DNA from 2 places in the Paenibacillus xylanilyticus genome. Region 2 is predicted to be linked to the other one. Evidence: predicted binding sites of a transcription regulator. Region 2 holds the regulator's gene; the other holds the start of a gene.
What was found. The regulator LexA, encoded in region 2, represses DNA repair genes until DNA is damaged. The targets are predictions, from matches to a motif close to CGAACATATGTTCG.
Positions count from the first base shown of each region.

Region 1 (4,220 bases), 1.5 Mb from region 2:
CTTCAGAATCTTCGGCTTCATCTTCTTCAATTAAACAATTCACAACCTTACGTACCATATCCATAGGAAATCCACGTCTCATCAAGAAGGGAAGCGTTTTGCGTTTCTTCTCTGCAATGTCCCCTTTGACTTGGTTCCATTTCTTCCGCCCTGCGGTCAAAGCTGTCTCAAACTCCACATCCGCATCGACGCCTTCAAGCGCTTCAACGATGAGCTCATTGGCAATGCCCTTTTGACGAAGCTCTTGCCTTATCCACAGTTTTCCCTTCCTCTGGCCTGTCATACGCTGCCTTGTCCATTCCTTCGCAAACCCTTCATCGTCCACAAGCTTCTCCTGCTCAAGCCGGTCCAGCACTTCTTCAATTAATGGTGCTGCAAACTCTTTCTGACGAAGTCGCTGGCTTAATTCATGCCTTGTACGCTGTTTGTGCTCTAAGTAACGTAATGCCTGAACATAGGTTTGCTGCCGCTCATCCGCTACTATGATCTCTTCGAGATCTTTCTTCACAAATGTGTTGCCCCGGGTCATTCTATATTTGATCATTACATCTTCCAGAACCGTAATCGAGTACATACCGAACGTGATCCGGTACCGGGCCTGCCTGCTTTTTGTTCGTTCTACCCGTGTAATCGTAAGTTCTTCGTTATCCGGGAATTGGGAGATCCCCTCCAGTTCTGCTGTTTCGTACAAATCATCATCATGTTGATCCATTCAGGTCTCTCCCTCCTTTTTGTTTTGTTCAACTCTTTATCTTTCTGATTATGAAGTACCTATCTACTTAAAGAAAACTGCGACCAAAATGCAAAAAGCCGGGATTCCCACCCGGCACCAGCTCACTCAATAAATGTGCTAACAGCTCCTGTCCAATGGACAGGAGCTGTTAGACAGCGCGAGATCACGCGCCGTCTCCCTAGCAGGATCGAATCAATTCATCCCAATCCGGGAAGTCCAGTAAATGAACGCCTTCTGGGGCCTCCCAGCCAGGAAGAATTACTCGTTAATCTCAAACAATTCTTGTTCTTCTGCTTCTTCTTTTTGTTGATCTTCGCTCGTTGGAGCTGGAACTACTGTCGTCAGATTGCTCGCTTCACGAATTTTTTGCTCGATCACTTGAGCGATCTCTTTATGTTCTTTCATAAACTGCTTCGCATTTTCGCGACCTTGACCCAGGCGTTCGCCTTCATAGGAATACCAAGCACCGCTTTTATTAACGATATCGAGTTCTGTACCAATATCAATGATACTACCCTCTCTGGAGATACCTTCACCGTACATGATATCTACTTCTGCTTGTTTGAACGGTGGTGCAACTTTATTTTTGACAACCTTCACACGAGTACGGTTCCCGATGATGTCATTACCTGATTTAATACTCTCAATACGGCGAACATCCAAACGAACTGTAGAGTAGAATTTCAGGGCACGTCCACCAGGTGTTGTCTCAGGGTTACCAAACATTACGCCAACTTTTTCACGAAGCTGGTTGATAAAGATGGCAATGGTTTTGGATTTGCTGATTGCACCAGACAATTTACGCAACGCCTGAGACATCAGACGTGCTTGCAAACCAACGTGGGAATCCCCCATTTCGCCTTCGATCTCAGCTTTTGGTACCAAGGCAGCAACAGAGTCAACAACGATAATGTCAACAGCACCACTGCGCACAAGTGCTTCTGCAATTTCCAATGCTTGTTCGCCCGTATCCGGCTGGGACAAAAGCAATTCATCAATGTTAACACCCAGTTTACTAGCATACGTTGGATCAAGTGCATGCTCGGCATCGATAAATGCAGCTTGTCCACCGACTTTTTGCACTTCAGCAATCGCATGCAATGCTACAGTTGTTTTACCTGAAGATTCAGGTCCATATATTTCAACAATCCGGCCTTTAGGCAAGCCGCCTGTTCCAAGTGCTATATCCAGAGCCAAGGATCCGCTGGGTATGATTTCCACTTGCATGTGAGTTGACTCACCCAGTTTCATGATAGATCCTTTACCAAATTGCTTCTCTATTTGACGGAGCGCCATATCAAGCGCGGCACGACGGTCTGACAATATGCTCACACCCTTTACTGTTTATAAGATAATGATACCTTGTTTTAACACGTTTGCCAAGCTTTTTTTCGAACATACATTCGTTTTTTTTGTAAGGCCGAGGCGCCTCTTCCTGGGCAAAACTTGCAATGAAACAGAAAAAAGAACCGCAAACAAGGCTAAATGCCTAATTCTACGGTTCTTCCGTCTGCTATGATTATACTTGATTACCGCTTTAAAAGCAATTCAAGGTATACCTAGTCCATCGCGACGAGTTTGCGCCATAAGCGGTATAAAATAGCCTTGGTCGAACGGATGCGGACCGTCTCCCGATTACCATTGATACGCAATTCGTGAATCTCCGTCTCTTTTCCCCGCTCAGCAAGAGCGATAAAAACCAGACCTGGAGGCTTACGCTCAGAGTAACCTGGACCTGCTACTCCTGTAACGGCCAGACCAAAATCGGAATCCCCTATCATGCGTACCTGCTCAGCCAATACTTTAGCAACTTCAGGGCTTACAGCCCCGGGAGCATCTTCCCCCTCCAGATAGTCATGAGGAACATTCAGCAGCTTTTCCTTGATCTCGTTGGAATAACATACGATTCCGCCTTTGAGCATGGAAGCACTGCCTGGAATCGAAGTCAGACTCTGCATGACAAGCCCTCCTGTACAGCTCTCAGCGGCGCTCAGGGTCAGACCCATATCAGCCATCATGGTTACAATTGTGTACTCTATAGGCACATCCTCGTTCGCGTAGAGGTGTTCAGGCAACCGTTCCCGAATGAGTACCTCCATGGCATCCAGCTTTTGCTTGGCCTCATTCTCACTCGGCGCCTTCGTGGACACCCGTACCGTTACTTCTCCTTCACTTGCATAAGGTGCAATCGTAGGGTCGGTTTGGCTATCAATCAGGTCGAGCAGACGGTCTTCCAATGCCGACTCACCGATCCCGGCAAATTTCAGCATTTTCGAATAAATTGGCATCTCTTTCGTAAGAACATGCTGGAACAACCAAGGTTTGACCTCCTGCTCAAACATGGGGATCAGTTCTTTCGGTGGCCCAGGCATGACAATATAATGCTTCCCGTTATCTGAGATGGCATTACCCGCAGCAAGGCCGGTTTCATTAGCCAGCGGGGTCCCTCCTTCAACCACGATGGCTTGACGCCGGTTATTCTCCGTCATCTCCACATTGCGATCCCTGAAGAAGCTTTCGATTTTATCCATGGCCATCCGATCAATATGTAGGCTGCGTCCCAACACTGCTGCTATGGCATCCTTGGTTAGATCATCCTGCGTAGGTCCGATACCGCCTGAGAACAAAATGACGTCAGCACGCCCTTGGGCAATTCGAATAGCTTCACTTAGACGATTCAGATTGTCCCCTACTACAGTTTGAAAATAAACATCAATCCCGATAGCAGCCAATTCACGGGATAAATATCTGGCATTCGTATTTACGATCTGTCCGAGCAGCAACTCTGTTCCGACTGCGATAATTTCTGCCTTCATTCAGCATCCTCCTGTATACAATGTGAGTGATCAAAGGGCAATAGGATGTTTTCCTATTGCCCTTTGCGCAAGCTGTCCTTCATAAATTACCCGTTTTACCTTAAACTTTTACGCTTTTGATAAATTAAGCAAATTTTTGTTTTTGATGAAATAATCAATGCCGGACCAAATCGTAATGATCGCTGCCGCCCAAACGGCTATAACATCAACATGTACGCCCGTATAAGAGAACGGGAAGTTGTTAAGCAGAAGCAAAACGATGGCTACGATCTGTATTACGGTTTTCAGTTTGCCCCAGCTGCTGGCCGCCACAACCGATCCATCCAGCAGAGCAATTTGGCGAAGGCCGGTCACCGCAAACTCCCGGCTGATAATGACAACAGCGATCCATGAATCCAGCTTACCCATCTCAACAAGTGAAATGAGTACTGCAGTCACTAACAGCTTGTCAGCCAGCGGATCGAGCAGCTTGCCCAAATTGGTGACCATATTGTTTTTCCGTGCCAGGTATCCATCAATTCCATCCGTACTGGCTGCAATGATAAAGATAATAGCAGCGATCAGCTGATTATACGGAAGCGAAAAACTTCCAATCTGCATAGGCTCCGGATAAAATGGAAAGTCCACGAGCAGAAACACCATTAAAAAAGGGATTAAGCAAATTCGTGCAA
Region 1 is NZ_CP044310.1:2,516,512-2,520,731, reverse strand. It holds gene F4V51_RS11415 (regulatory protein RecX) at 1-712, opposite strand, end outside; gene recA (recombinase RecA) at 992-2,056, opposite strand; gene F4V51_RS11405 (competence/damage-inducible protein A) at 2,293-3,549, opposite strand; gene pgsA (CDP-diacylglycerol--glycerol-3-phosphate 3-phosphatidyltransferase) at 3,658-4,220, opposite strand, start outside.
Region 1: the regulator LexA is predicted to act here: its motif matches at 2,126-2,139, upstream of recA (recombinase RecA).

Region 2 (4,220 bases):
TGAGTGGGATATGTACCGTACACAAGTCCACCAATGGGAACGCGATCAATATATCACGCTGTACTAGTATGGAGAGCCCTTGGCGCAATAGTGCCAAGGGCTTTTTTTGATGGATAACATAATGGGACAGCGGTGTGTAATATTCTTAAAAAAATAGCAACGTTTAATAGTATACATATAATAGGAATAGAGAAGATACATATTTTCCAAAGAAAAGATATTTTGATATGTTGATAATTCCATATAAACAAGTTATAATTCAATTATATTTTTAGCAATTTAATTTTAAATCATTAATTGGAGATGTTTATATGGATCAAGTGAAACAACTCGTTGCAAATCAGCGGGCATTCTTTTATACAGGACAAACTAAAAATATCGAGTATCGGATTAATGCTCTTCAGCAACTAAGACAAGGGATAGAGAAATATCAGCAACGGATCTTGGACGCACTGCATGCAGATTTGAATAAATCGGAAACAGAGGCGTATAACTCTGAAATTCGCATCGTTTTGGGTGAACTGGATTTTGCACTAGAACATCTTAAGGAATGGGCGGCGCCTAGAGCAGTGCCTACAAGTGCTGTAATACCTGATGGTACAAGCACGATCTATCCAGAACCTTATGGAGTTGCTCTCATTATTGCACCATGGAACTATCCGTTCCAATTGGGCTTTGGTCCTTTGATTGGAGCAATTGCGGCGGGTAACTGTGCTGTTATTAAGCCTTCTGAATTAACGCCGGCAGTGTCACGTCTGACGTACGACCTGATTACGGATATTTTCCCTAAGGAATATGTAGCAGTCATGGAAGGTGAAGTCGAAACCAGCACAGCCTTGTTGAAAGAGAAGTTTGATTATATTTTCTTTACGGGTAGCACAGGTGTTGGCCGCATCGTCATGAAAGCAGCAGCTGAGCATCTAACCCCGGTGACGCTTGAATTGGGTGGTAAAAGCCCTGTAATTGTTCATAAAGACGCGGATTTGCAGTTGGCAGCCCAGCGGATCGTTCGTGGCAAGTTCTTGAATGCTGGTCAGACCTGCGTTGCTCCGGATTACTTGCTTGTACATCAAGACGTACACGATAAACTGCTTGAAGAGATTGGTGCAGAGATTCAAGATAAATTCGGTAGAGATGTAATGGGAAATCCTAATTTTCCGCATATCGTCAACACACGTAACTTTGATCGACTATCTGTTTTCTTAGAAGGTGGTCATGCTCTGATTGGTGGTCGCTCTGATCGGGATCAGCTGCTGATTGAACCTACCTTGGTAGGAAATGTGGACTGGGGTTCACCTGTGATGCAAGAGGAGATATTCGGTCCCATTTTGCCGGTAATGACTTACGAGGATCTTAATCCTCTGCTCGCTGAGATTGTGCACCGTCCCAAACCGCTGGCGCTATACCTGTTCACGGAGCAAGAGGAGCTGCAGAATCAGGTTTTGGATCAAGTGTCCTTCGGTGGAGGATGCATTAATGATACGTTGTCTCATATGACTTCACATTTTTTACCGTTTGGCGGTGTAGGAGAGAGTGGTATGGGGTCATATCATGGTAAGCAAAGCTTTGAAGTGTTCTCCCATCACAAAAGCATTCTCAAACGATAAGAAATGGAAGTTAGCAAAGCCGACTGAATAGCGAAAAAAGAGGTTGTCCTATTGAACAGGGCAACCTCTTTTAGTCGTTACGTTTCATCTGACTTGCTGTGGAAGAAAGACTAGTGAATATCACGGAAAAGGCCAATCACTTTACCCAAAATGCTAACATGTTTTAAACGAAGTGGTTCAAATGTTGCATTCTCAGGCTGTAGACGAATGTGGTCTTTCTCTTTGTAGAAAGTTTTAACTGTAGCTTCGTCATCTTCAGTCATCGCAACGACAATATCTCCGTTATCTGCTGTTTGCTGCTGGCGCACGATAACGTAGTCTCCATTGACGATCCCTGCTTCGATCATACTGTCACCAACAACAGAGAGCATAAATACTTTCTGTTCTCCAACATAATGTGTTGGTAGCGGGAAGTAATCCTCGATGTTCTCAGTTGCGGTAATCGGTACCCCTGCAGTGACTTTACCTACGACGGGAATGCGAGCAACACTGTGTGCAAACTGATGGGAGTGTTCTGATTCCTCCTGGCTTAACAACTCAATGGCTCTCGGTTTAGTAGGGTCACGTCTAATGAGACCTTTCTTCTCCAAGCGGTCCAGATGTCCATGAACCGTAGAACTGGAAGCCAGTCCAACCGCTTCTCCAATCTCACGTACGGAAGGAGGATATCCCTTCAACCGGACTTCATTGCGTATAAACTCCAGAATAGCTTGCTGCCTGCTGGATATCTTCGACATACCGTATCAACCCCATTTTAGTAACGTTTGGGAAAATTATAACATAGAACCTCCGTTCGTACAAACATAAGTTCTAAATAAAATCCCGAAAAACCAATGTTTTTGAGTGATTTCTTTGTCTAGTGCATCAAGTGAATAGAATAGTAGTATTTGATTTGGATTCACCTAGAAAATTTCGGGAAATAAGGGGTTTGAAATAAAGCGAACAATTGTTCTAAAAATCTGTTGTACAAAACAAGTGTTCGTGTTATATTGATTTTAACAGATAGGAACAAACGTTTGGAGGACGATAAATTATGAGATATTCCACTTATCAAAGTATTTACGAACCGGTGAACTCGGAAGCGGTCAAGTCTAACATAGGTAACTTTAAGAACTGGTTTGCAAAAGCTAAGATGCCAACATGGATGTTAAAGATGATTATGGCATCATTAATTATATTTATTGGCTGCAGCACTGTATTGACTGTGTTTGCAGGAGACGAGAATAATGTTCTTCCTGGCAGCAAAATAGCAGTGTCCCAGGGTGAAACGCTGTGGAGCGTGTCATTGGAGCATAAACCGGAAAATATGGATACGCGTATATATATAGAAGCAATTAAGAAAGTGAATCAGCTTCAAACCACTTCAATTCAAGCTGGACAAGTCCTGATTTTGCCTCAGTTTACACGTTAATACCATGATTCATTCGAGCGAGTAAGTAGCAGCCTTGACAAGCCGCCTCGATCATGTCAAAGTTAGTATGACTTTGTATTTTTGGAGGGGACAAGATTGGATATAGATAGCCTGGTAGCACGCATTAACGAATTGGCTCGTAAACAAAAGTCCACTGGACTTTCAGAGGAAGAACTTGCCGAACGTGCTAAACTTAGAGAAATTTACTTAAACAACATCCGCAGCAACTTCAGACAGCAACTGGATTCCATTGAAATTGTAGATGATGAGAAAGATCAAGGCCACCAAGGCAAACTCAAACACTAAGGAAACCTAAAGATATCATTATGATATTTAGGTTTCTTCCTTTTATTTTGAGAATGCAAATTTATAGGGGGAATGTCGGTTTACGATTTTTGTAAGCCGATACAAAGATGACATAAGGGGGATTCTCATGGCTCGTTCGTTCGAGAGAACGGTTCGGAAAAATTCAAAGCAGTTGAATCAGCAACGCAAAAAAAATGGTCAACCGATTTCGGGTACGCCCGGTGAGGACATTTTCAAAGGACGCAGTCTTCTGTTTCCTATTTTCCTCATTGGACTTGCGTTTTTGTATCTGTTTATGAGCACATTTCTTGTTAAAGCTCCGATGACAACATGGGACTGGGTAACGATGCTTTTGTATGTGTTTTTGGCTGTGATTTTTATGCTTCGTCGTCCTTACATTAAAATCGGGAGCAACCGGATTATAACAACCAAAGGGAATCGGGAACGCTCCATTGGAGTAGATGACATCGTTAAGTTTAGATTTGAGCAGGGAACGGTAGTTATCGAACATAACAGCCGTGGCAAAAGATGGGTGTTCACTAAACTGTTGAACCGCTATGACACAGATGCCATTACTGAACGACTTCTGAAATTTGCCAAAGCACATCAGATTACTGTAGAAACAGACGAGAAAAAGTAATTATTCACAAAGGGGAAGATGATCGGAATGGCATTAAAAGCGATTTTGTTCGACCTGGATGATACTTTATTGTGGGATGAACGCAGTGTGCGTGAAGCATTTCACGAAACTTGCCTGCTTGCTTCACAAGAAACCGGCGTTGATGCTGAGGCATTGGAAGAAGCTGTTCGTAATGAAGCTCGTAGTCTATATGAATCATATGAAACCTTTCCATTTACCAAAATGATTGGTATCAATCCGTTTGAAGGACTTTGGG
Region 2 is NZ_CP044310.1:4,002,861-4,007,080, reverse strand. It holds gene glnA (type I glutamate--ammonia ligase) at 1-67, shown strand, start outside; gene F4V51_RS17625 (aldehyde dehydrogenase) at 312-1,607, shown strand; gene lexA (transcriptional repressor LexA) at 1,718-2,344, opposite strand; gene F4V51_RS17615 (LysM peptidoglycan-binding domain-containing protein) at 2,641-3,018, shown strand; gene F4V51_RS17610 (DUF896 domain-containing protein) at 3,115-3,324, shown strand; gene F4V51_RS17605 (hypothetical protein) at 3,452-3,964, shown strand; gene F4V51_RS17600 (HAD family hydrolase) at 3,992-4,220, shown strand, end outside.